3 linked regions of the Rubinisphaera italica genome follow. Each later gene encodes a partner of the first gene's protein in a complex. Links are inferred from orthologs where the notes say so. Each region holds a gene or a part of one and is shown in the gene's direction. Other genes may lie near its edges. The genes, in order: accD, accC and accB.

Region 1 (8,059 bases):
AGTGACTGGTATGTTGGAAACGCACAAGGACATTCTGGAACATATGACACGAGACCTGATTGAAATGGAAGTCATGGACTCTAAGCATCTCGAATCCATACTCAATCAATATGAAAATGGCCCAAAAATCCCCTCCAGCGCTCATACCGACCCGGCAATCAATCATGGGCAAGAAATGGCGCTGGAGCATCAAGAAAAAGAAGAGTCAGAAGAAACGCCTTCAGATACCGAGAAGCCGGACAAAACTCAGGAATAATGTGCAACGGGGTTTAGACTCATCAGAATTGAGAAACAGCAGAGAATCAGCTATCGTGCACATTCGTATTAAGCTCGCGAAATCGATGCCGTCTGACCATGCTCTAAATCAGCATCGGGATTGGCATCAATTTGAATAACTCCTGAACTGCCACCCACCTCAAATATTTCATTGTTCAAAGGAACTCCCACCATGAATCAACTCCTCAGTCTTTCACTGACTGCAATGGTTGCCATCAGTCTGATCGATGCTTCCGCAATGGCAGAAGATTGGCCACGCTGGAGAGGGGCTAACAACGATGACAAATCTGGGGAAACTAATCTCGACTGGAGCTGGGACGATGATGGCCCTGAATTGGTTTTTAATGCGGAAGGTTTCGGGCGTGGTTACGCCAGTGTCTCGATTGTCGATGGGATACTTTACACAACCGGGAATGTGGATGGTGGCGAAGGAGATGGACAAGCTGTCATCGCAGCCGATGCCTCAACAGGATCAATCATGTGGACAACCTTTCTGACCGAAGGAAATCCAGAACACAGTTATCCCGGTTCCCGCTGCACTCCAACTTACGACAATGGCAAACTGTATGTTGTGGCTTCTTCTGGAAAAATTGCCTGTCTGGATGCCAATACCGGTAAGAAAGTCTGGGAAAAAGACTTTAAATCAGAATGGAACGGCAAGATGATGTCCGGCTGGGGATATTCAGAATCTCCATTGGTCGATGGTGATCATGTCCTTTGCACTCCCGGTGGTGACGAAGCGATGATTGTCTGTCTGAACAAAAAAGACGGCTCCGAAGTCTGGCGATCCGCTGTCCCTGAATTTACGGAACCAGAGTTGGAAAAAACCGAAGGGAAAGATGGAGCTGGCTATTCTTCAATTGTTGTTTCTAACGGAGCGGGCGTCAAACAATACGTGCAGTTGATCGGGCGGGGCGTTGTTGGAGTTCGGGCTTCAGACGGTAAATTTCTCTGGGGTTACAATCAGGTCGCAAACGAGGTTGCCAACATTCCGACTTCAATTGCTCAAGGTGACTACGTGTTTGCCACCTCAAGTTACGGTGGTGGTGGTTCTGTATTGCTCCACTTGAAAAAGGATGGAGACGGCGTGTCAGCGGATCCTGTCTACTGGCTTGAAAAACGGACATTCAACAATCATCACGGAGGAATGGTTTTGCAGGATGGTTATTTATTCGGCGGCCACAATCAAAACCAGGGCTTCCCAACCTGCCTGAAGTTCGATACGGGAGAAATCGTCTGGGGTGGCGATGGGCTTCGCGGAGAAGGCAAAGGCTCAGCGGCTATTCTGTATGTTGATGGCAAAATCATTTTTCGCTATCAGGATGGTCTTGTGGCCATCATCGAAGCGACTCCCACTGACTACAAAGTGGTCAATACGTTTGTGCCGGTTTATCAGGAAGATAAAAGCTGGGCGCATCCCGTGGTTGTCGATGGCAAACTTTATCTGCGTGAGCAGGATCGCCTGATGTGCTATCAGCTCAAGAAGTAATTATTTGACAGAAATCCGCAGCCGCACACATTTTTTTGCGTGCGGCTCCTTTTTTATCGGCTCTCATAAAGATTTTCAAAATGAACGCTCGGATGAAATCTCTGCTGGGTAAGCGTCCTTTAATTGCCCCTTCAATGCTGAAGTGTGATTTTGCCAATTTGCATACAGATATCGCTCGGCTCGAAGCAGCGAATGCCCCCCTGCTCCACATGGATGTGATGGATGGACATTTCGTTCCGAATCTCTCCTATGGAGCACTCGTCATTGAGAAGATTCGCAAATGTACCGACTTACCATTCGATGCTCATCTGATGATCAGCGATCCTGAAAAATACTATCAGGACTATGTAAACGCCGGATGCGATGCAATCACCATTCACATCGAAGCCGTTCCTGAACCGGGAGAATTGCTGGAAAAAATTCGAGCGTCAGGGTGTTCTCCGGGCCTCGTTCTAAACCCCGATACACCTGTCGAGGCAATCAAGCCTTGGATCTCAGCCTGTGATCTGGTGCTCGTGATGAGCGTAAATCCGGGTTTTGGGGGACAGAAATTCATGCCAGTAGCATTAGATAAACTCTCTGCCATCAAAGAGTTACTGCGAGACGATCAGTTTCTCTCTATTGACGGTGGCGTCGCATTGGACACAATAGGGGAATGTGCACAGCATGGGGCAAATTTATTCGTCTGTGGAAGTTCGATCTTCGATAAGGACGATTATTCTGAGGCGGTTTCGGGTTTATTAGCTGAAATCAATATCAAAACTCGATAGACTGTGCCGTTTGGATTCCGATGCAAAATTGCATTTGAATGTATCCGTCAGGAACGAAGAGGTTCCAGGCAATTATTTCGCTAATTCACGGTTGGTGTATGTGCAAAATCTTTCTGGTTCGTCCCGGACAAACCGATTACGATTCCCAGCACAGAGTTCAAGGCTCTTTGAACCTGCCTCTCAATGAGGGTGGATTTCGAGAAGTTGAAACCTTGATCGAGTCGCTGGCAGATCAGGAAATCGATCTGATTCTTTCAGGCCCTAACGAACCTTCTCATAGCACTGCTGAAATCATCTCCGAAAAACTGGATGTCCCTTTTAAGTCCTCTGAACTTTTACGGAATGTCAGCCAGGGAATCTGGGAAGGTTTAGAAGTCGATGAAGTGAAGCGCAAATACCCAACTGTTTACCGTCACTGGGAAGATGCGCCTCTGGAAGTCGCCATTCCCAATGCCGAACCAATTGAAGCAGCAGTGAAACGTGTCATCAAGTTAATGAAACAATATGGGCGGAAAGATAAACACATTCTTATTGTCGCCCCTGAACCGCTGGCGACTTTAATCGCCTGTAATGTCGAAGGCCGAAAGGTCTGCCTGCATCATCAGCCTCAGGACATTAAACGCTGCAAACTGCAGAAACTGCACCGAGCTTAGAATGCCCAGAGATGTGTGGCCAGTGTAAGATTGGTGTAATTAAGAAAACACTCAACCCTAAACAATCAACCCTCAAGCAACCAAAGTATTTCGATGACTGACGAAGAGCCGAATTCAAATGACCGTCCTGCGAAACGAGGCGTTCCTGAGGGATTGTGGCTGAAATGTCCTGAATGTCAGGCCACGGTTTTCCGTAAACAGGTCGATCGATTACTTGGTATCTGTCCTGAATGCGATCATCACTTCAAAGTCGGAGCACGAGCCCGACTCGAACAACTGCTCGATGTCGGCAGTTTTGAGGAGTGGATGACCGAGATGCACTCGGTCGACCCGCTCGGCTTTGTCGATTCCCGTCCCTACAAAGACCGACTGAAATCCGAACAAAAAAAGACCGGCATGGTCGATGCCTGTATAGCCGGGCGTGGTTACCTGCGTGGGCGTCCTGTAGTGATTGCTGTGACAGATCCCGATTTCATCATGGGTAGTATGGGATCTGTTGTGGGAGAAAAACTGACTCGGGCGACTGAAAAAGCGACCGAACTTCGACTACCATTGATTATCGTCAGCGGTTCTGGAGGTGGTGCCCGTATGCATGAGGGAATTTTATCCCTGATGCAAATGGCCAAAGTCTCCGCAGCACTGGGAAAATACAATGAAGAAGGCGGTTTTTTTATCTCTGTCCTGACAAACCCAACAATGGGAGGTGTCGCCGCCAGCTTCGCATCTCTGGGAGATATTGTTGTTGCTGAAGAAAAAGCGATGATTGGTTTTGCGGGCCCACGAGTCATTGTCGCGACTGTCAAAGCACCACTGCCTGAAGGGTTCCAGACCAGTGAATTTTTGATGGAACACGGCTTCGTCGACCGGATCATCCACCGTAAAGACTTACGTTCCGAATTAGCCGCATTCATCGACTACTTCGAAATTGCTCCAGCCAAGGTCTGATGAAACGAAATAATTACCTGAAAATCAGAGTCGAAAATAACTTGATCCAATTTGCTGGCTACTTTGGCGTCTTGGCGGTTAAATAAAGAACTGCCGTTTTTTCAATAAGCTTGAACCAATTAAAAACTCGAGCGTGTGGGTTAGCCTCAACCGGCATGGAAGTCAAAATGCAATTGATTAAAAACCTCTTTCAGCGAAATCAACCCAAAGTCGATCGTGTGAATCTAAAGACACGATTTGAGCGAATTTCCCAAATGGGACTGGGCACAATGTCCAAAGTCTGGAAGGCGAACGATCGCCAGAACCAGCAATTTGTTGCCTTGAAATTGATCGACCGCGAAGCCCTCGCGAAAATGAACGCCCGCTTTCCCGGCTTGAATCGTCCAGAAGAAGGTGTGGTGGGCAAATCACTCGAACATCCTAACATCGTTAAAACCTACGAATTCGGTCTGAGTACCGAAGACGAACCGTTCATTGTGATGGAATACATCGACGGTTACGGCTTACAGCAGCTGATTGAACTGCAGAACGAAACCCTGTTGAAACATCGAATGAAATGGATCATTACGATGGGAGAAGCTCTGCAATACTTTCACGAGCAGGGCTGGATTCATCGCGATTTCTGCCCGAAAAATATCCTGACGACAACCACTGGCCGGATTAAACTGATCGACTTCGGTTTAGCGGTCCCGAATACGCCTCCATTCCAGGCACCGGGCAACCGAACGGGAACAGCCGACTACATGGCTCCTGAACTTGTTCGACGGCAACGAACCGATCAGCGAATCGATGTCTATTCCTATGCGGTGACCTGCTATCAGATTTTCTCGAATCAACTGCCATACGCTCAGGGACGAAACTTGCAGACCATCGTTAAGAATATGAATCAGCCCCCAAAAAATATCCGGGAAACCTCACCCGGAATCCCGGAACCTGTGGCACAGGTCATTGAACGCGGGCTCGAAAAAAATCCCGACGAACGCTGGCAATCCGTGCGCGAAATGACAATCGCCTTCCGCAACCTCGTCCGCAAACGCCCCGCAACACCAAAGTGAAATGGTCGAGGGTCTATGGTCCTGAGTCCAGGAAGTAGGTTGACCCTATAACTTTTCACCCCTTGCCCCTTGACCAAAAGCCCTGGCCCCAAAATGACTCCTCGTGAATTGACAGCTTCGTTGAATCCCTCGCAACGGGATGCGGCAACGACGGTTGAAGGGCCTCTCCTGGTTCTGGCTGGAGCCGGGACTGGGAAGACACGTGTGATCACAACCCGCATGGCTCTTTTAATTAACCGCGGAACGGCAGCCGATCGCATCCTTTCAGTCACTTTCACCAACAAAGCCGCCAAGGAAATGGCTGAACGTATCCGGGAATTGATTGGTCGCCGCAAAGTGAAACCGTTAATCTCCACATTTCACTCTTTGTGTGTGAAAATACTCCGGGACGAAATTGAAGTCCTCGGCTATCGAAAAAACTTCACCATCATTGATCGGGGCGATCAGGAATCGCTCGCGCGTGAAGTGTTACGAAGTATCCGAGTTCAGGAATCGACTCTCAAGCCGGGAGATCTGCTCGCGATTCTCAGCCGTTGGAAAACGAATGGCGTTCAACCGGAATCAGCAGGTGACCACGCCCTCGATGACCGGGAATTCCTCGCCTCGATGGCTTATCGAAAATATTGTGATCGACTCCGAGCTCGCAATAGTGTCGACTTTGATGATCTACTCCTGTTGACAGACCAACTCTTCGCCAAGCATCCCGATGCCCTGAAACGTCAGCAGGATAAATTTGATTATGTCCAGATCGATGAATATCAGGACACAAATCAGCTACAGTTTCGTTTGATTCAAGCTTTAGTTCGATCTCACAATAATTTGTGCGTGGTCGGAGATGACGATCAATCAATTTATGCGTGGCGAGGAGCAGAGGTCAAACATATCCTCTCGTTTCAATCGCACTTCCCGACTGCCAAAATCGTTCGACTCGAAGACAACTATCGTTGTACGGATGAAATTCTGAATGTTGCCAACCGCCTGGTCAGCTTCAATCGTGAACGTCATCACAAGGTGTTGCGATCCACTAAGAAAGCAGTCGAGCCAGTTCGCTACGAAAAGTTTTCCGATGAAGTGACCGAAGCCGAGCGAATCGGTTTGGAAATCAGCTACATGATAGCCAAGAAAAATCGGCAACCTTCTGATTTTGCAATCCTATTCCGAACAAACGAGCAACCCCGAGCTTTTGAATCCGAATTGCGACGACGACAAATCCCTTATGTGATTTTGGGGAGCCAATCCTTTTTTGATCGCAAAGAAATCCGGGATTTGATGGCCTATATGCGGATCATCTCTCAGCCTCGCGATGAATCCGCATTGCTGCGCATCATCAACACCCCTGCCCGTAGCATCGGCACGACGACGATTGAAAAAATCATGAAACGTTCGATCATCGAAGGCTCTCCCTTCTTTGAAGCGACACGTAATGCAATCGCATCCGGGGAACTTTCAGAACGAGCCGGTCAATCAGTATTGAGGTTTGAAGAACAACTCAAAACCTGGCGGGCAATGTTTGCCACGACCAATCAATCTCTCGGACAAAGTCTACGCAAGTTGATTGAGTCACTGAAATACAAATCCGAAGTGGAGCGTTCCTACAAAGAACCAGCTCAGGTGCAGACGCGTCTCGAGTCGATCGAACAATTGGCCGATTCTGTAGACGACTACACACGACGCGTCGCTAATCCGCGTCTGCAGAGTTTTCTGGATGAAATCGCCCTGAACGACCGTGATGAATTTGGCACTGACAAGAAAAAAGAACTCGATCAGAATGCGGTTAAACTCCTGACGATTCACAGCGCTAAAGGTCTCGAATTCCCTCGAGTGTATCTCGTCGGCATGGAAGAAGGTCTCTTGCCCCACAAACGTTCGGTGGAAGGGACCCGTCAGGATATTGAAGAAGAACGTCGTCTGGCCTATGTCGGCGTGACTCGCGCTCAAGAATCCCTCACGCTTACATTTGCGGAAACTCGTAGAAAATGGGGCAAACCCCGCAAGACAGTCCCTTCGCGATTTTTATTCGAAATGCGGAGCGACAAACAAAACGAAGAAGCCGTCGAGGCTGAATAAATATGGGAAGACTTCATCTGAAAGTTGTGCCATCCTCTTCCCGCGACCAAATTGTCGGCTGGCTTGGAGAAGCACTGAAAATCAAAGTGAAAGCTCCACCCGAAAAAGGTAAGGCCAATGCATCCGTGATTGAGTTAATAGCCACCAAACTGAACATTCCTCGCGAATCCATGTCCCTGATTAGTGGCGAGACGTCCCCTGTCAAAGTGATTGAAATACAGGGAGTTGATAATCCTCAACTGAAGCAGCGGGTTGAAGATGCTTTGAATTCGATCTGATATACTGATCGACAAGCACATGCTCATGATACCACAATTCGGATACGTTAGAATTATTATCATTTCATCTGAAACTTTCAAAAATACATTGATCTCACATGGCTAATCTTCCCCCACTATTCGACACTCATGCTCATTTGGACGAACCTTCGCTGGCTGCTGAAACGGAACAGTTGCTTACTGCGTGTCAGGAAAACGGCTTGGTTGGTGTGCTTACGATTGGAACCACAGTGGAGAGTAGTCGTGGTTCGATTGTGTTAGCAGAAAACCATGAACGTATTTGTGCAGCCGTCGGGATTCATCCGAATTATGTTTCCCAGGCTGGTCCTTCCGACTGGGATGCTATCGTCGAGTTTGCTCAATATGATTCCGTAAAAGCAATCGGCGAAACCGGACTGGACCGCTACTGGGATCACTCGCCAATCGATTTGCAAGTCGATTACTTCAAACGTCATCTACAATTGACACGCGAGACCGGGAAACCTTTTATTGTGCATTGTCGGGATGCAGAGCCGGATGTGTTGGA
Region 2 (8,076 bases), 3.5 Mb from region 1 along the record:
TGTCATTCAGGGCTCGAAGAGCGACAGAAAGCAAATGAACGACAAATCCAAGCCAAAACCAGATTCCACTCACGGCCCCATCGATCTGGCTCAGTTGAAAGAGCTGATGGAGATGATGGAGGCTCACGATGTGACTGAAGTCAACCTGCGTAACGGCGACGAACAGTGGCGGCTGCGACGGGGACCACAAGTCACCGCGATGCCAATGCAGGCGATGCCAACTGCAATGCCTCCGATGGCGGCTCCGGTCGCTGCCCCGGCTCAGGCATCAAGTGCACCAGCCGCATCGGGGGATACTGCAGCTCCAGTTGATGACGGTTTAATCGAAATCAAAAGTCCAACCGTCGGGACATTTTACTCATCTCCGAGCCCTGAAGATCCTGCATTTGTGAAAGTCGGATCGCAGGTGTCAGCCGAATCCATTGTTTGTCTGGTTGAAGCGATGAAAGTTTTCAACCAGATTCCGGCTGAATGCAGCGGGACAGTCGAAAAGATTCTGGCCAAAGATGGCGATGCTGTCGATTTTGGCCAGGCACTCTTTAAAGTTAAGCCCAACTAACCACTCGTTGGATACTAAATGCGTATCCATCGGTTTGGGTTATCAAATTCCATCAGTAAAATCTGGTTGACTACTGCATCAGATAGACGATTGTTTTATGTTTCAACGAATACTCATCGCAAACCGTGGCGAAATTGCCCTGCGAATCATGCGGGCCTGTCGGGAATTGGGGATTGAGACCGTCGCTGTTTACAGCGAAGCGGATCGGGGGGCCCATTATCTCACACTCGCAGACGAGTCGTATTGCATCGGCAAAGCTCCCGCCAGTGATAGCTATCTGTTGATCAATCGCATTATTTCAGCAGCAGAAATCGGAAATGTGCAGGCAATTCATCCGGGCTACGGGTTTCTCGCTGAAAATGCTCACTTTGCGGAAGTCTGTCGGGAATGCAGCATCGAATTTATCGGGCCGCATCATTCCGCGATGGAACAACTTGGAGACAAAGTCTCTGCTCGAAAAATTGCAGCCGATGCCAAAGTGAATGTCGTTCCCGGAAGTGACGGACTAGTCACCGATGAAAAAACCGCTCTCGAAGTAGCCGGCAAAATCGGCTATCCCGTACTCATCAAGGCAACAGCTGGTGGTGGCGGAAAAGGGATGCGGGTGGCGATGAATGAAATCTCGCTCAAATCCGGGTTCAGTGCCGCTCGTCAGGAAGCCGAAAAAGCATTTAATAATCCGGGAGTGTATCTCGAAAAGTATATCGAACGCCCCCGGCACGTCGAAGTGCAGGTACTTGCCGATCAGCACGGGAACTGTGTCCATCTCTGGGAGCGAGATTGTTCCACACAGAGAAAGCATCAGAAACTGATCGAAGAAAGCCCGGCTCCGGATCTGCCGAAGTCGGTTCGGGAAGATATCTGTAAATCAGCCGTCCGGCTCATCAAAACCTGTGGTTACTACAATGCAGGCACCGTGGAATTTATCGTCGATAAAGAACATCAATTCTACTTTATTGAAGTCAATGCCCGAATTCAGGTTGAACATCCCGTCAGTGAAATGGTGACGGGAATTGACTTGATCAAAGAGCAGATTCGCGTCGCAGCCGGTGAAGAATTGAAGTTAAAACAGCGGAATATCAAGTCGCAGGGATGTGCGATTGAGGTCCGCATCAATGCTGAAGATCCAGAAAACGATTATCGCGGTTGCCCAGGCAAGATCACAAAATTGCGTGTCCCTGGAGGATTTGGCGTACGCTTCGATTCGCATGTTCATGAAGGTTACGTAATCAGCCCGTATTATGATTCGATGATCGGCAAATTGATCGTGCATCGAGAAACTCGCGATGAGGCCATTGCAGCTGCTCTTTCGGCATTAGACGAATTCGTCATTGAAGGTGTGAAAACGACAATCCCCCTCGCCCGACGTGTACTCGCCCACTCAGCGTTTAAAGATGGTAAAATCGACACCACGTTCCTGGAACGGACGTTTTGAAATCTCAGCAGCAATTCACTATGCTCACTGTTGAATCGTCATGTCAGGCGAGCCGAGTCAGTCATGGGTCAGTTCGCTTCATCATTGACCAGTGAATTGCAAACATCGCAAAAAAACGTGAGTAACCCGAGTCATGACGGACGCGGGGCACCTTGTAGAAATTCAACCCCTCGAAAACTCTAAGGAATTGAAGTAATGAAAGTCGGTCTGTTAACTGGTGGTGGCGATTGCCCGGGTTTGAATGCCGTTATTCGCGGCGTCGTCAAAGTTATTGATAATGCGGGTGGAAAAAGTATCGGTCTACTGGAAGGGTGGCGGGGAGCGATTACGGGAAACCATATCGAACTGACTCCTAAGTTTACCGATCCGATCATCGACAAAGGGGGTACGATTCTCGGTTCCTCTCGAACCAACCCGTTCAAGAATCCAACGGAAATCGATCAAATCGTCGAAACATTTGGCAATCTTGGTCTGGATGCACTGGTCGCAATCGGCGGAGACGACACCCTCGGTGTAGCGAGCAAGTTGTACAGCGAAAAGGGACTGCCGGTAATCGGATGTCCCAAAACGATCGATAACGATTTGAGCGCAACCGATCAGACATTCGGTTTTGATACCTGTATCAACATCGTGATGGAAGCGATCGATCGTCTGCGAACGACTGCAGAATCACATCGTCGTATTCTGGTCGTCGAAGTGATGGGGCGACATGCGGGCTGGATCGCCTGTTATTCTGCAATTGCTTCCGGAGCCGACTATTTCATGGTTCCTGAACGCGAAGTCAACATCAAGGAAATGATTGACGTTCTGCAGAAGCGACGCGATGAAGGCAAAAATTACGGCATCGTCGTTGTCAGTGAAGGAGCCAAGCTCAACACTGATGGTGGCTTTGTGACAAAAGATCAGGAAGTCGATGAATTTGGTCATGTCAAACTGGGCGGAATTGGCGATCACGTTGCCAAAGTGATTGAAAACCGCATGGGGATCGAAACCCGTTCGGTCACACTGGGCCACCTGCAGCGCGGTGGAACACCAAGTGCGTTTGATCGCGTTCTGGGAACCCGTCTCGGTGTGCACGCCGGTCATCTGGCATTGAAGAAAGACTTCGGCAAAATGGTAGCCATGAGAGGAACACAGATTGTCGCTGTCGAGTTGAAAGATGCTGTCGACCAAATGCGGGAACTCGAAGATTCCTTCTTCGACGAAGCGGCTGAGTTCTTGAAGTAATTCTTGGTCAATCGATTTTGATCAAGTCGTAAAATAATAAACAGCACTCGTCAAACATTGGGCGAGTGCTGTTTTTGTGTTGAAACTTCTGCAAGTGCAGAATTACGGGCTGACGATAATCGTTTCGTTATCTTCAGACAGAGCAGCGGCACCGAGTGCAACACCAGTGATTGAGAGTCCGAGTGTGATTGTGTCGAGAGGATCGACAAACAATCCAGACTGTGCACGAGTTGTTGTCGCACCGCTGACGATCAGCACGTTACTTTTTGAAGTTGGGGGAGCAACGGAACCTTCCCAGGCTCGAACGACACCCTTGCCTTCGCCAGCCTGCAATTCGTAGATGCCTGTGTCCAAACCGGCAACAGTGAATTTGCCATCGGCATCGGTCACGGTTGTGGCAACGACTTCATTGTTGCGGCGAACGGAAACTTTCGCACCATTAAGGGCCTGGCCTTGTCCGGTGACAGCTTTGCCATTCAAGGCTCCGCCGTTAGAAAGAGCAATGTCGCTGACGGCTGATTTTGTTTTCGTCGTCCGGGCGACTTCTGCCTGTGTCGAGAAAATCGGAGCGAGCACAAGGCTCAGACACGCGAATCCGGTCAGAAGAGTTTTCATTGTCATGTTCCTTAAGGTAGGTACTGTAGTTTGGTGTAATTCGATTCGTCGTGAATCGAGGAGGGCAGCCTCTTGCTGACCAATACATTTAATGGGTGAGATAAAAATGACGAATTGAACATCCTTATTCTCATCGTCACAATTTCCTGGGCAACTTCATCCTGAAGAGCTTGTCAGGAACAACATGATCAAAGTCTTTAATCAATGCGAGCGGATATTGCTGGAATCTCAATAATGAGTCAACTGAAGTTTTTTCCAGAGGCAGGAATTGCAGAAGTTACATCAAGATTCTGAGTACAAGGCAATGATCAGTCAGGTGAGCCGAGTCAGTCATGACCCGGGTGGGTTTGATTTTATCTCGTTACCGATGTCCTCAACTTCTTGCATGCAATGACATGACGTATCGAACATCAGAGCTGAACGGGATTGTAAATCGAACACCGTTCCCTCGCTGACACGTTTTGAGGTTGCACCTTTATATTCGTTTTCAGGGTTAACACGGAAAAAACAGGAGGCCCTGTCTACTGATTAATGTCGTTGATGTGTGCCACCGCTGGCTTGTCCAGCAGTGTGAAACAGGAATTGGGTTTCAGAATGAGACGACATTTAACGAGGGACGAAACCGCAGGGTGCGTCGAGACGTACTCTAACAATACTTACAAGCACGAAGCACAAGCGAATGTGTCCTGAAGATCTTGACACACTCGCTTGCGCTTCGTGCTTGTGTTTTGAGCAACCTCATGATTGGCTCAATGTGCGTTCTGTCCAATAGTCTCCGTTACCTGTGGGACATCAAGCGGATAGTAATGCATCGCGATATCAGGCAGGAACGCGAGGATCAATCCCATCGAGAGAATAACGGTCGGCATCAAAAGGGCGTATTTCCAGTTTCGCTCAAACTTTAAATGCATGAAGAACAGCATAACTAAACTCGCTTTCGCTGCTGCGACCAGCATCACGAGAGAACCGATTGTGATCTTCCAGGAAGGACTGGAAAACAGATCCAGCACAACCGAAGCCAGCGTCAGTCCGCACAGGCAGAAGAAGATCATCAGGTAATTGGGGTGGGATTCTGTAGTCTCGTGCATTGGAATTATAAGCCTGATGGTGAGCGATTTGTCTTGTAATCTGACCCAATAAAAAGTTGGATTTGCAATGGCAAAGCCAGTGGCACACAACCTGGAAATCAATTGGGTCAAAGCAATGAATATATTGTGTAATTTCCAATTAAATCGTGCAACTGATTTCAAATTTCAGGGTATCCCAATGAGACAGGCTGGAAGCCTGTCCTACCTTGCTATCGCTGGTAAATTGGTACATAACCGTTTTCGAGTTGCAGGATGGTAGCATTGATGGCGGTGGTGTAGACATCGCCAATATGCCCTTCTTTCCAGGCGCCAGACGCATTTTGTTTCGGAAGTATCTGTCGGGAAATATCCTCAAAATACTTCGGCCACACGGTTTCATCCCGATACATTACCTGAGAATAGTAATAGTGTGTATAGTGCCAGTGACCGAAGTAATTGGAACTTCCCCCTTCATTCGGCCAAATGTTTTCCTTACAGAACTCGAGCATTTTCTCGACATGGGTAGATTCATCATAATCGCCGGCACTGTACATGGCGGCGACTGCTGCAGCTGTAATTGGCGGACGGGCTCCACCACCGCGAATTGAATACTGCACCCCCCCTTCCGGAGTAGTGCAGTCTTTGATGTATTGCTTGGCTCGATCGATAATTTCTTTCGCAACCGGAATACCCGCATTGCGGCAAGCACGAAGGCCCTGAACCTGGGTGATACAGGTCGAGCCCTCATCAAAATCGCCACCATCTTTGGCGGAGACATATCCCCAGCCGCCGCGGGTTGTCTGGGCGTAGCCACTGAACTTGACGGAATTATTCAGCACTCTCAGCAAGTTCTTTCGACGCTCTGCCCCTTCTTCTTCTCCAAGTATCTGCGAGAGAAACAACATCGAAAAGCCATGGCCGTATGTGTAGTGATAGTCTTTCTCATAACCGATCAAACCATTCGGCTGAGACATATCAACCAGATAATCGACCGCTGAGCGGACCGTTTTGGCGTATTTTCCCCGATTAGTAGTCGAACCTTCACACAGCAGGGCCATACCGGACAGAGCCGTCATGGCAACACGATACTGTCCACCATTGGCTTCCCAATAACCCTGCCGTTTTTGAGTCCGTACGAGATAATCGAGCGCACGCCCAACGGCCAGTTTGACTTTTGGGTCCTGTTTTCGAGCGTAAACTGGCATATTTGGGACTAGTAATAATCCCAAGCCAGTTAGTGCATGTCGGCGAGAAATCTGCATGAGCAAGGCTCTCAACTTTTGGAACGGCGGATGATCTGCTATGTTTCCGTATGTAACCAGTATAGCAGAGGAGCGGCTTTGGATCGATCAGAATTCTAACGGGAATGATCTATTCGGTCCAATTTTGAATCCGCTCCCAATCGTGACAAGGCATCCAAACCATGAGCAATCCCACCCGATTAGCCGAATTACTCCGCGAACGAGCCCTGAAATTCGGCGATTTCACCCTCGTTTCCGGCCGAAAAGCCAAATATTACCTTGATGGCAAGCAGGTCACTCTGCATGCAGAGGGTTTGCGGCTGGTCAGTCAGGGATTGTGGGATCTCCTTGATGAATTCGAGTTTGATGCCATCGGCGGCATGTCGATCGGAGCCGATCCAATTGTTGGCGGCATGTTGACTGTTGCAGCCGAACAGAAAAGGGACGTCGTCGGATTCATGATCCGCAAAGAATCCAAAGGTCACGGCACCCAGAAATTCGTCGAAGGCCCCGTGGAACCCGGCATGAAAGTCGCTATTGTCGAAGATGTCGTCACAACGGGTGGAAGTGCATTGCTGGCCGTCGATCGCGTGCAGGACTTCGGTTGTGAAGTGGTCGCGGTCGCAGCAATTATCGATCGACTCGAAGGAGGAGCTGCAAACTTCGCCGCTCGAAACATCCCTCATCGCACTCTTTTAACAATCCGGGACTTCGGGCTGGAACCACCAGAAGATCTATAAGACATAGGACGACCGGCTCGACTTTACATTTTGCTCGCATTTCGTCAGGCACAGCCTGATCTACAGACAACTGCAAGGATGTTAAAATGCTTACTGCTCAAGCTGCCTGTATTCAACCGTTTTTGAAAGACAGCTACACTACAGAAGATCTTCAGAACCTGGAGAAGCTGTTAAACGATTCCGGCACATTTCGTTTCGAGGCCCTTTCAAATGGTCTCTTCCCTGCTGCCTTGGCATTGCAGGATGACACCGAATACACCGGCTATTCCAATTGCTGGGTGCGCGATAATGTCCTGGTTGCCTGGGGATTGTATGCGTCGGGACGCGTCGAACCCGCAATGCGCAGCCTGCAGACACTGGCCGACTATTTTCTCAAATCTCGACATCGGTTTGACGACCTGATTGCCGGAAAAAGTGATCCCGACGATCCGATGCAGCGCCCCCACATCCGCATTCGTGGCGAGCAACTCGAAGAGATCGATCAACACTGGGCACACGCTCAAAACGATGCTCTCGGCTATTTCCTCTGGGCCTTCAGCAGGCTCGCTTGCGACCGGGCCTTCGAGCCCACTTCGGATCAAATCGACCTGATGATCCTGTTCGTGGAAACCCTGCACGCTCTGAAATTCTGGGAAGATGAAGACAGCGGTCACTGGGAAGAAGTCCGCAAAATCGCGGCTTCGAGCATCGGCACTGCTACTGCTGGCCTGCTCGAGTTCAGTCGATTTTATGACGAACGAGCCGATCTGTTTCAGGAGCATCAGATCGCCTGTGAGCGAATTGACATTCTGGAAGATGCGATTACCCGCGGACGAAATGCGCTGTATTCAATTTTGCCTGCTGAATGCATTCAGGAAGATCCTCTTAAAAACCGCAAGTACGATGCCGCCCTGCTCTTTCTGATTGAGCCGTTGCAAATTGTCAATTATGAAATGGCGGATAAAATCATTGCTGATATTCAGGAACATTTACAGGGCGATTTCGGCATCCGTCGCTATGTGGGCGATTCTTACTGGTGTGCGGACTATAAAGATATGCTCTCACCTGAGCAGCGCACCGATGATTTCAGTGACAATCAGGAAGTTCGGGATGCACTTCTCAAGCCGGGAGAAGAGGCCCAGTGGTGCATTTTTGACTCGATTCTCTCCGTCATTTATGCCAAACGCTATCATCATTCCGGTGATAAGAATGA
Region 3 (8,114 bases), 3.5 Mb from region 1 along the record:
GAGCGTCAGGTTGGTCACTTGATTTTTGACTTTGATGTTTGAGCGGGCGTTGTCGTAAAGTCGGAAGGATCGCCAGGCACGCTCATCCCGCCCGGCTGAGGGGAGCCGACGTTCGTAGAAGGTGAGAGAAGCCTGCACTTCGAGAGGCAGATCGAGGTCTTTCTTCTCCTGTGTTGGGGTTTTGAGAGTTCCCTGTCCCTGCACCTGGGCAGTCACTTGCAGGGTTCGTGTATCGGCAAGCGGTTCACGTAACGAGTACGACTGAGCCAGTAATGTCGGACTGGAACCAGCACCTGCAATAACTAACACTCCAGCCATCAGGCTATATAATCTCATCGTGTTCATCCTTGATATCAGGCCGAACGATCTGAAGAACGTCATTCGAGCCAGCGTCTGCAAATGGAAAATCTTTGGGTAGATAATATCACAACCGAGTCTGGTTCTTGAATCCCGAATGGGGGATTTTGTTCACTCGAACGATATTTCTCAGCTCAAACAGGTGACAGGTTGGCTGGGGTCGAACATAGTGAGCCCCAGATTAGTTGCCCCTCTGGGGGCTCCGCTTCGCTACGACCCCAGCCACCCCTGGAAAGCTTACAGCTCGCTGATGTCGACTTCGCCCTGGACATCGAGGGGTTCGGGGCCGATGGTGAGGACCTGGAATTTTTCGGCGGAGTGTTCTTCGGCGTAGCGGGTCAGGTCGTCGATGGTGAGTGAATCGACTTTCTGGCGGACTTCATCGAGCGTTTTGATTTCGCCCAGATGGAACCAGTCCCGCACCATCGAACCGGCGCGAGCCATGGTCGATTCTTCCTGCATGATCAATGATGATTTTGCACGAGCCTTACAGCGTTGCAGTTCATTTTCGGTGATATCGAGCCCGAAGTTTTTCAGTTCTTGAAGCGTGACATCAAGCGTTTCCTGGGCACGTTCGTTGGTTGTGCCAGCGTAGCACAGAACTCGGGCACGCTCTTTCAATGTGTTGAGTGAGGCTCCGATGGCATAGCAAAGGCCGCGTTCTTCGCGGACTTTGGTGAAGAGCCGGGAACTCATTCCGCCACTGAGGATGCCGACAGCAGCCCAGCCGCTGTAGTAATCGGGATGATTATAGGGCACAGCCGGGTAGGCGATGCCAATGTTGGTTTGAGTGGAATCGTGCTTCAAATGTCCCTGATGAACTTTCGGTTCAATTTCCGTCAGCGGCTTCGGCGCGATGCCCTGCCAGCCGCCGAAGAGTTGTTCGCAGAGAGCACGCGTGGTTTGCGGGTCGACATAGCCGGCGATTCCGAGAATGGCTCCTTCGGGCACGCAGCAGCGACGATAATGGTCGGTCACATTTTCGAGTGTGATTGTATCGAGATGCTCCATCGTCCCTTCGAGCGGACGATTCCATGGTGGTGGATAGCAACGGCGGCGAAGTTCGATCATCAGTTTTTGACGGGGCTCATCTTCGATCGATCGCAAAGCCTGTTCTCGACCAACCTTGCACATGTCGAAATGATTGGCTTCCATCCGTGGTTCGAGTAACACTTTGGCGATCAATTCCAGTGCTTCGGGCAGTCGCTCGGCGATGGTCGCAGCGGAGATCGTTACATGAAACCAGCCCGGAGAAACTGAATACTGGACGCCGAGATTGTCGAAAGCAATCGATAATTGTCGGGAATCCAAATCACCCGCCCCCCGGAGCATCAATTCGCTCAGGAGTGCAGCCGTTCCATTTTTTCCGGCTGGTTCGTGGGAGGTTCCGGCTGGAAAGGTGAGCGTGACGGCAGCCGAGCGGACAGCTGGCAAATGCTCAATCAACAAGGTCATCCCGTTCGACATTTCGTATTGATGAATTTGCTGATGCGACATAGTGTCTTTCAATTTTGCTGAAGTCTGCTTTATAAAAGCAGCGCAAGAGTTCCGAATCGGTGTATCACTCTATTATAGGAACTGGCAATTTGAGAGGGAACTCTGGCAGGAAGAGAGTGTCGAATCCGGGGGGAATTGCAGCAAGCGGAGTCGAAACAAGTCTGGGGGCTTCGCAGTGCTTCGACCTCAGCCACCCATCGGATTATTCAATGCTGAGTAAGCCAGCAGTGGAACACATCAAACGACAATTAATGCTCGACAGGACACGAATTTTTTCGTTATTAAGGGTTTTTCAGCGGTTTTGTATTGGGTCCGATGATATCGTTCTCGGGAGTATTGGCATCGAGCCATGCTTTGAGGTCGGACAAGACTTTGGGAGGGACAGGCTTAGCTCCCGGCGGGGGGGGAAGTTTCAGAATCCCATTCGCTAACGGGAGAACAACATCATACGCTCCTTGAATCTCTGCTCGATATGCGGTGAATGGAGCACTTTTCACACGAGTCAGTAATGCTGTCGAATTAGAAAACTCAGGCTGATATGCCGTGTATATTCGGAATGCACAAAGTCTCCAATGGGGGGCATTCGGTTTCGCATTATACTGCTGACCCATTTCATAGGCGAAACGGACAATTTCATAATTAATCAGGGTGAGATTAATTTCCCGATTCATTTCTGTCCGTCCCAGTCCGCTGGCAGCTTCGGCACGAACCGTCCAGGGTTCCATAGGGTTAATCAGAATCTCGGCGAGTGTCTGCACAATATAAGGCGTACGTGTTTTATCAAATAAAACCGAAGTTTGTGAAACCGCTTCGACCAGAGATCGCTTGTACCATTCATTGAGATTAGGTTGTTTGAGTTGCGCAATCAAAGCATCGGCAATTCGACTACGAATATCGACTTTGGGCGAACCATCCTGGCACAATCTCATCAAACCGTTGGTTGCAATAATTTTGAGAGCTTCACTTTGATTTTTTTCCGAGATGATCGCAATCAGTGGGTCGGCGATTCCTGTAAACGGAGTTGCTGGGATCTGCTTGGGAATATTTGGCGGTTCTTCATTTAACTCGGTAATCAGCAAACAGGCATTCAAACGCACGGGAAGCGGCTGTTCGTTCAATTGTTCGCAGTGCTTTATGATCAATGGCAGGAGTACGGATCGAGCAGGAGGCTTGGCCAGCAGGTTGAGATCGCGTTTGAGTTGTTCACGGATTTTAGAAAGTTGCCGAAGCTGGCTTTTCAGACTCATCTGCAAGATTTGAATTCGATTGTATTCCGTCAGTAGTGCGATATCTGCCTGAGTGATATTGGTTGTGCCGAGCGCTTTAGTGTACTCGAATTTTTTGCGCTTGAGGAAATCGAGGTCGGCTTCCTTTATGAGTTCTCCGTCGCCCTGAGCATAAGCGGGCGTTGCTTGAACCAGCAGGCTTGAAATTAAACAGAAAGCCAGTGCAAACAGGCTGATCGTAAATCGGGATTCCGTTCGCATGGGTACGCAAGTCACCAATGCATTCTCAACTCGAGGAGAGATGCCCGTCTGCTCGAAACGTTCAAGAAGTCTGAAAATCATAATGCTGTCGGTACTTGATATCGAGAATTAAAACGTGATGGAGCAGACTGTTGGTAACGAACGCCACTAGAGATCATGGCATCAGAATTCATTTTTTGCCAGTCGCGCCTTTAATTATGGTGAACCGGAGACCCTATGCCAAGAGAATAGCTTGGGAATCCGATCTCGGATGAAACTGATGGCCTCTCTGTCGATTGTCCTGACCTCTTGTAACGGTTATAGGGGAAATTCGATGGGCAATTCCAGTTCAATACCCCAAATCTGTTGTCGAACGCTTCTCCTGATCGACACAAGAGAGTGCGAAATTGGAACGAAACCTTGTTCAAAAACAGAACTCAAGGATCACTGGAAGTGATGAATCGTATCAACCAAACTGATATCACGTGGTTAGGAACATAACCGAAGACAGGAATCAGGCATTAATGCCCATGGATATGTTACGCTGAATTGGCTTAGAATAAAACCTTTAATGCCATTTGGTCGTAGTTTCTTCACAGGTGCATGCTGGATTGTCAGTATTAACGGATTGTCCCAAATATTAAATACACTGGCAAAGCCAGTGACATCCTGATTTTTAGTTGGAATGGAGCACTAAACAGGAATCTGATTCACCTCCACCCGTTGGTGACACCTTGAATTCAACGGGATCTCCACTCTTTAGAATATTAAAGTTGCCGTATGTCCTCTGAACTTTTTGCCAGAATTGTCCATGCACGTTGTACAGAAAAAGTATTGGCAGAAGAGCCATTGCCTGCTTCCGGAAAATCGCTGGCCAATGAAATTCTGGAACTGGCGGCTTGGGCACCCTTTCATCGACCTGCCAATGATGTTCATCTGCAGGACTCGGAACTGAAGGCTCTGATGCCCTGGCGGTTTTATGTGCTCGATGATTCGGCATGCCGTCAGTTGCGTGAAGAATTGATGGAAAAAGACAGCAGCAATGTGATGCGGATGCTCGCGACTGCCGACTGCATGGTGCAGGTGACCTGGTTGCCCAATCCGCCCCAGACGGAACTGCCAGAGAAAATTCTCTTTGAGGCATCCCTTGAAAACATGGAACACCTGGCTGCCGCTTCGGCTGCAGTCCAAAATCTACTCCTGGCAGCGACTGCGAATGGGATTCGCAATTATTGGTCGAGTGGTGGCGTGCTGCGTTCCCCGGAAGTTTTTGACCGGCTGGGGATTCCGACTCAGGAAATTCTGCTTGGTTCTCTCTTCTTTTCACCACAGGATGTTCAATCGGGGACAATTGCCACAAGTAAACTCCGCGATAAAAGGGGGCCGCTTACAGGCTGGGTGAAACGAGTTCATTTGAGTTGATTGCTAATTCAAATATCTGAGTGTCTGGGATCGGAACGCAGCGAAGCCCCCAGGACGTTGAAATTTCTGGGGCATCACTTCGTTCGACCCCTGCCACCCATTACACTTTGAGTAAATGACATTAAAATAATAGATCATTTTCAAATGGTATCTGCAGTCGCATGGACACCATATGTCCTTATACCCTGTGTCCTGCTCCTGCAGGACACAGCAGGTAATTTTTGAATCTGCTCTAGAACAGGCTTGCGGAAAGTTAATGACACGTTAAAAGAAAATGAATGTTGAACGAAAATTAGTTCGTGTTGGGATTCGCGTTCATTACTGTTTTGTATCTTCTCGCTGTGCAACATGAGGAGCATCTATGATTCCGCAAAATCGATATTCAGCCCGGCGAGAGAAACTCAAGCGGGTTCTCAAAAAAGAAAAATTACCCGCGTTTCTGGTCTGTAATGAAACCAACGTCAGCTATCTGACCGGATTTTCCGGGGACAGTAGCTGGTTTCTGATCGGCAAAGATTTCGAAATCCTGATCAGTGATGGTCGCTATACGACTCAGATCTCCGAGGAATGCCCAGGAATCCAGGCTGAAATTCGACCGGTTAACAAAACATTACTGCAAACGACAGCCGAAGTGCTCAAGGCGACCAAAGAACCCATTTGCGGGTTCGAATCCACTGCGATCAGCTACGATGCAGCCGGTCAGTTGGTCGAGGCGGTGGAAACACCTGACCTGATTCCTGTCAAAGGGCTCGTCGAACCACTCCGAGCAGTCAAAGATGCTGACGAGATCAAACAAGTCCGAGAAGCGGTTCGTCAGGCCGAAAAGGGCTTTGAATTTCTCAAGTCGAGTCTGATGCTCGAAATGACCGAACTTCAAGCAGCATTTACACTTGAAGAAGGTATGCGTCGGTTCGGAGCCATTGGAGCCGGGTTTGAAATCATTACTGCTGTTGGCGAGCGAGCCGCTCTGCCTCATGCTCGTCCAGGCTTAACTCGCTGCGAAGAATCTCCGTTCATGCTGGTCGACTGGGGGGCTCGAACTTCGACAGGATATGTCAGCGACTTGACGAGGATGATAGTCACAGGTAGCATTTCGTCCAAACTTCAACGTATGTATGAAGTTGTGAAAACTGCCCTGGAAGAATCGATTCAGGCAATTGGGCCAGATGTCAGGGCCAGTGATGTGGATCGAGTCGCTCGCCAGGTTATGGAAAATCATGGTGTGGCTGCGAAATTCAATCATGGGTTGGGGCATGGATTTGGTTTACAGGTTCATGAATCGGTCCGGATGAGTCCGACATCGGAAGATGTGTTTAAGCCCGGTATGGTTGTGACCGTCGAGCCAGGATTGTATTTTCCAGGATGGGGAGGGATTCGCATCGAAGACGATGTGTTAATTACTAAAGGTGGCTGCGAAGTTCTCTCCTCATTGTCTCGTGAACTCGAGGCTCATACGGTTGGGTAGCGACATATCCTGTCCGTGTTTACGATTATTTACAAAGACAATAACGCGGTTTTGAGTCGAGGAATATTTTCGGCTTGATCCTCAGGATCTTTACAAAACGCAAGATTAACATGTCATTCAGGGCTCGAAGAGCGACAGAAAGCAAATGAACGACAAATCCAAGCCAAAACCAGATTCCACTCACGGCCCCATCGATCTGGCTCAGTTGAAAGAGCTGATGGAGATGATGGAGGCTCACGATGTGACTGAAGTCAACCTGCGTAACGGCGACGAACAGTGGCGGCTGCGACGGGGACCACAAGTCACCGCGATGCCAATGCAGGCGATGCCAACTGCAATGCCTCCGATGGCGGCTCCGGTCGCTGCCCCGGCTCAGGCATCAAGTGCACCAGCCGCATCGGGGGATACTGCAGCTCCAGTTGATGACGGTTTAATCGAAATCAAAAGTCCAACCGTCGGGACATTTTACTCATCTCCGAGCCCTGAAGATCCTGCATTTGTGAAAGTCGGATCGCAGGTGTCAGCCGAATCCATTGTTTGTCTGGTTGAAGCGATGAAAGTTTTCAACCAGATTCCGGCTGAATGCAGCGGGACAGTCGAAAAGATTCTGGCCAAAGATGGCGATGCTGTCGATTTTGGCCAGGCACTCTTTAAAGTTAAGCCCAACTAACCACTCGTTGGATACTAAATGCGTATCCATCGGTTTGGGTTATCAAATTCCATCAGTAAAATCTGGTTGACTACTGCATCAGATAGACGATTGTTTTATGTTTCAACGAATACTCATCGCAAACCGTGGCGAAATTGCCCTGCGAATCATGCGGGCCTGTCGGGAATTGGGGATTGAGACCGTCGCTGTTTACAGCGAAGCGGATCGGGGGGCCCATTATCTCACACTCGCAGACGAGTCGTATTGCATCGGCAAAGCTCCCGCCAGTGATAGCTATCTGTTGATCAATCGCATTATTTCAGCAGCAGAAATCGGAAATGTGCAGGCAATTCATCCGGGCTACGGGTTTCTCGCTGAAAATGCTCACTTTGCGGAAGTCTGTCGGGAATGCAGCATCGAATTTATCGGGCCGCATCATTCCGCGATGGAACAACTTGGAGACAAAGTCTCTGCTCGAAAAATTGCAGCCGATGCCAAAGTGAATGTCGTTCCCGGAAGTGACGGACTAGTCACCGATGAAAAAACCGCTCTCGAAGTAGCCGGCAAAATCGGCTATCCCGTACTCATCAAGGCAACAGCTGGTGGTGGCGGAAAAGGGATGCGGGTGGCGATGAATGAAATCTCGCTCAAATCCGGGTTCAGTGCCGCTCGTCAGGAAGCCGAAAAAGCATTTAATAATCCGGGAGTGTATCTCGAAAAGTATATCGAACGCCCCCGGCACGTCGAAGTGCAGGTACTTGCCGATCAGCACGGGAACTGTGTCCATCTCTGGGAGCGAGATTGTTCCACACAGAGAAAGCATCAGAAACTGATCGAAGAAAGCCCGGCTCCGGATCTGCCGAAGTCGGTTCGGGAAGATATCTGTAAATCAGCCGTCCGGCTCATCAAAACCTGTGGTTACTACAATGCAGGCACCGTGGAATTTATCGTCGATAAAGAACATCAATTCTACTTTATTGAAGTCAATGCCCGAATTCAGGTTGAACATCCCGTCAGTGAAATGGTGACGGGAATTGACTTGATCAAAGAGCAGATTCGCGTCGCAGCCGGTGAAGAATTGAAGTTAAAACAGCGGAATATCAAGTCGCAGGGATGTGCGATTGAGGTCCGCATCAATGCTGAAGATCCAGAAAACGATTATCGCGGTTGCCCAGGCAAGATCACAAAATTGCGTGTCCCTGGAGGATTTGGCGTACGCTTCGATTCGCATGTTCATGAAGGTTACGTAATCAGCCCG

Evidence for each region.
Region 2: the proteins of accD (region 1) and accC are in contact, whole or in part, in a solved structure (PDB 8UXZ), measured with the Escherichia coli proteins. The link is inferred for Rubinisphaera italica from one-to-one orthologs.
Region 3: the proteins of accD (region 1) and accB are in contact, whole or in part, in a solved structure (PDB 8UXZ), measured with the Escherichia coli proteins. The link is inferred for Rubinisphaera italica from one-to-one orthologs.

Annotation. Positions count from the first base shown.
Region 1 is NZ_SJPG01000001.1:3,639,862-3,647,920, forward strand. What follows is about bases 2,400-5,207. They hold accD (acetyl-CoA carboxylase, carboxyltransferase subunit beta), read left to right. Parts: upstream 2,400-3,281; coding sequence 3,282-4,133; downstream 4,134-5,207. Other genes in these bases: rpe (ribulose-phosphate 3-epimerase), read left to right, coding at 2,400-2,535; Pan54_RS13560 (histidine phosphatase family protein), read left to right, coding at 2,634-3,188; Pan54_RS13570 (serine/threonine protein kinase), read left to right, coding at 4,301-5,188. In the rest of the region: ATP-dependent zinc metalloprotease FtsH, read left to right, coding at 1-256; Pan54_RS26575 (hypothetical protein), read right to left, coding at 325-450; Pan54_RS13550 (PQQ-binding-like beta-propeller repeat protein), read left to right, coding at 449-1,765; more of rpe, read left to right, coding at 1,858-2,399; Pan54_RS13575 (ATP-dependent helicase), read left to right, coding at 5,282-7,255; Pan54_RS13580 (DUF167 domain-containing protein), read left to right, coding at 7,258-7,533; Pan54_RS13585 (TatD family hydrolase), read left to right, coding at 7,632-8,059.
Region 2 is NZ_SJPG01000001.1:97,325-105,400, forward strand. What follows is about bases 1-2,825. They hold accC (acetyl-CoA carboxylase biotin carboxylase subunit), read left to right. Parts: upstream 1-656; coding sequence 657-1,994; downstream 1,995-2,825. Other genes in these bases: accB (acetyl-CoA carboxylase biotin carboxyl carrier protein), read left to right, coding at 35-559; Pan54_RS00370 (6-phosphofructokinase), read left to right, coding at 2,190-2,825. Also shown: more of Pan54_RS00370, read left to right, coding at 2,826-3,221; Pan54_RS00375 (carboxypeptidase-like regulatory domain-containing protein), read right to left, coding at 3,324-3,836; Pan54_RS00380 (cytochrome C oxidase subunit IV family protein), read right to left, coding at 4,586-4,924; Pan54_RS00385 (prenyltransferase/squalene oxidase repeat-containing protein), read right to left, coding at 5,134-6,165; pyrE (orotate phosphoribosyltransferase), read left to right, coding at 6,327-6,884; Pan54_RS00395 (glycoside hydrolase family 15 protein), read left to right, coding at 6,971-8,076. UniProt on the Escherichia coli protein: This protein is a component of the acetyl coenzyme A carboxylase complex; first, biotin carboxylase catalyzes the carboxylation of the carrier protein and then the transcarboxylase transfers the carboxyl group to form malonyl-CoA.
Region 3 is NZ_SJPG01000001.1:91,007-99,120, forward strand. What follows is about bases 5,252-8,114. They hold accB (acetyl-CoA carboxylase biotin carboxyl carrier protein), read left to right. Parts: upstream 5,252-6,352; coding sequence 6,353-6,877; downstream 6,878-8,114. Other genes in these bases: Pan54_RS00355 (M24 family metallopeptidase), read left to right, coding at 5,252-6,207; accC (acetyl-CoA carboxylase biotin carboxylase subunit), read left to right, coding at 6,975-8,114. Outside these bases: Pan54_RS00335 (hypothetical protein), read right to left, coding at 1-336; Pan54_RS00340 (M16 family metallopeptidase), read right to left, coding at 595-1,854; Pan54_RS00345 (hypothetical protein), read right to left, coding at 2,136-3,341; Pan54_RS00350 (nitroreductase family protein), read left to right, coding at 4,101-4,742; more of Pan54_RS00355, read left to right, coding at 5,104-5,251. UniProt on the Escherichia coli protein: This protein is a component of the acetyl coenzyme A carboxylase complex; first, biotin carboxylase catalyzes the carboxylation of the carrier protein and then the transcarboxylase transfers the carboxyl group to form malonyl-CoA.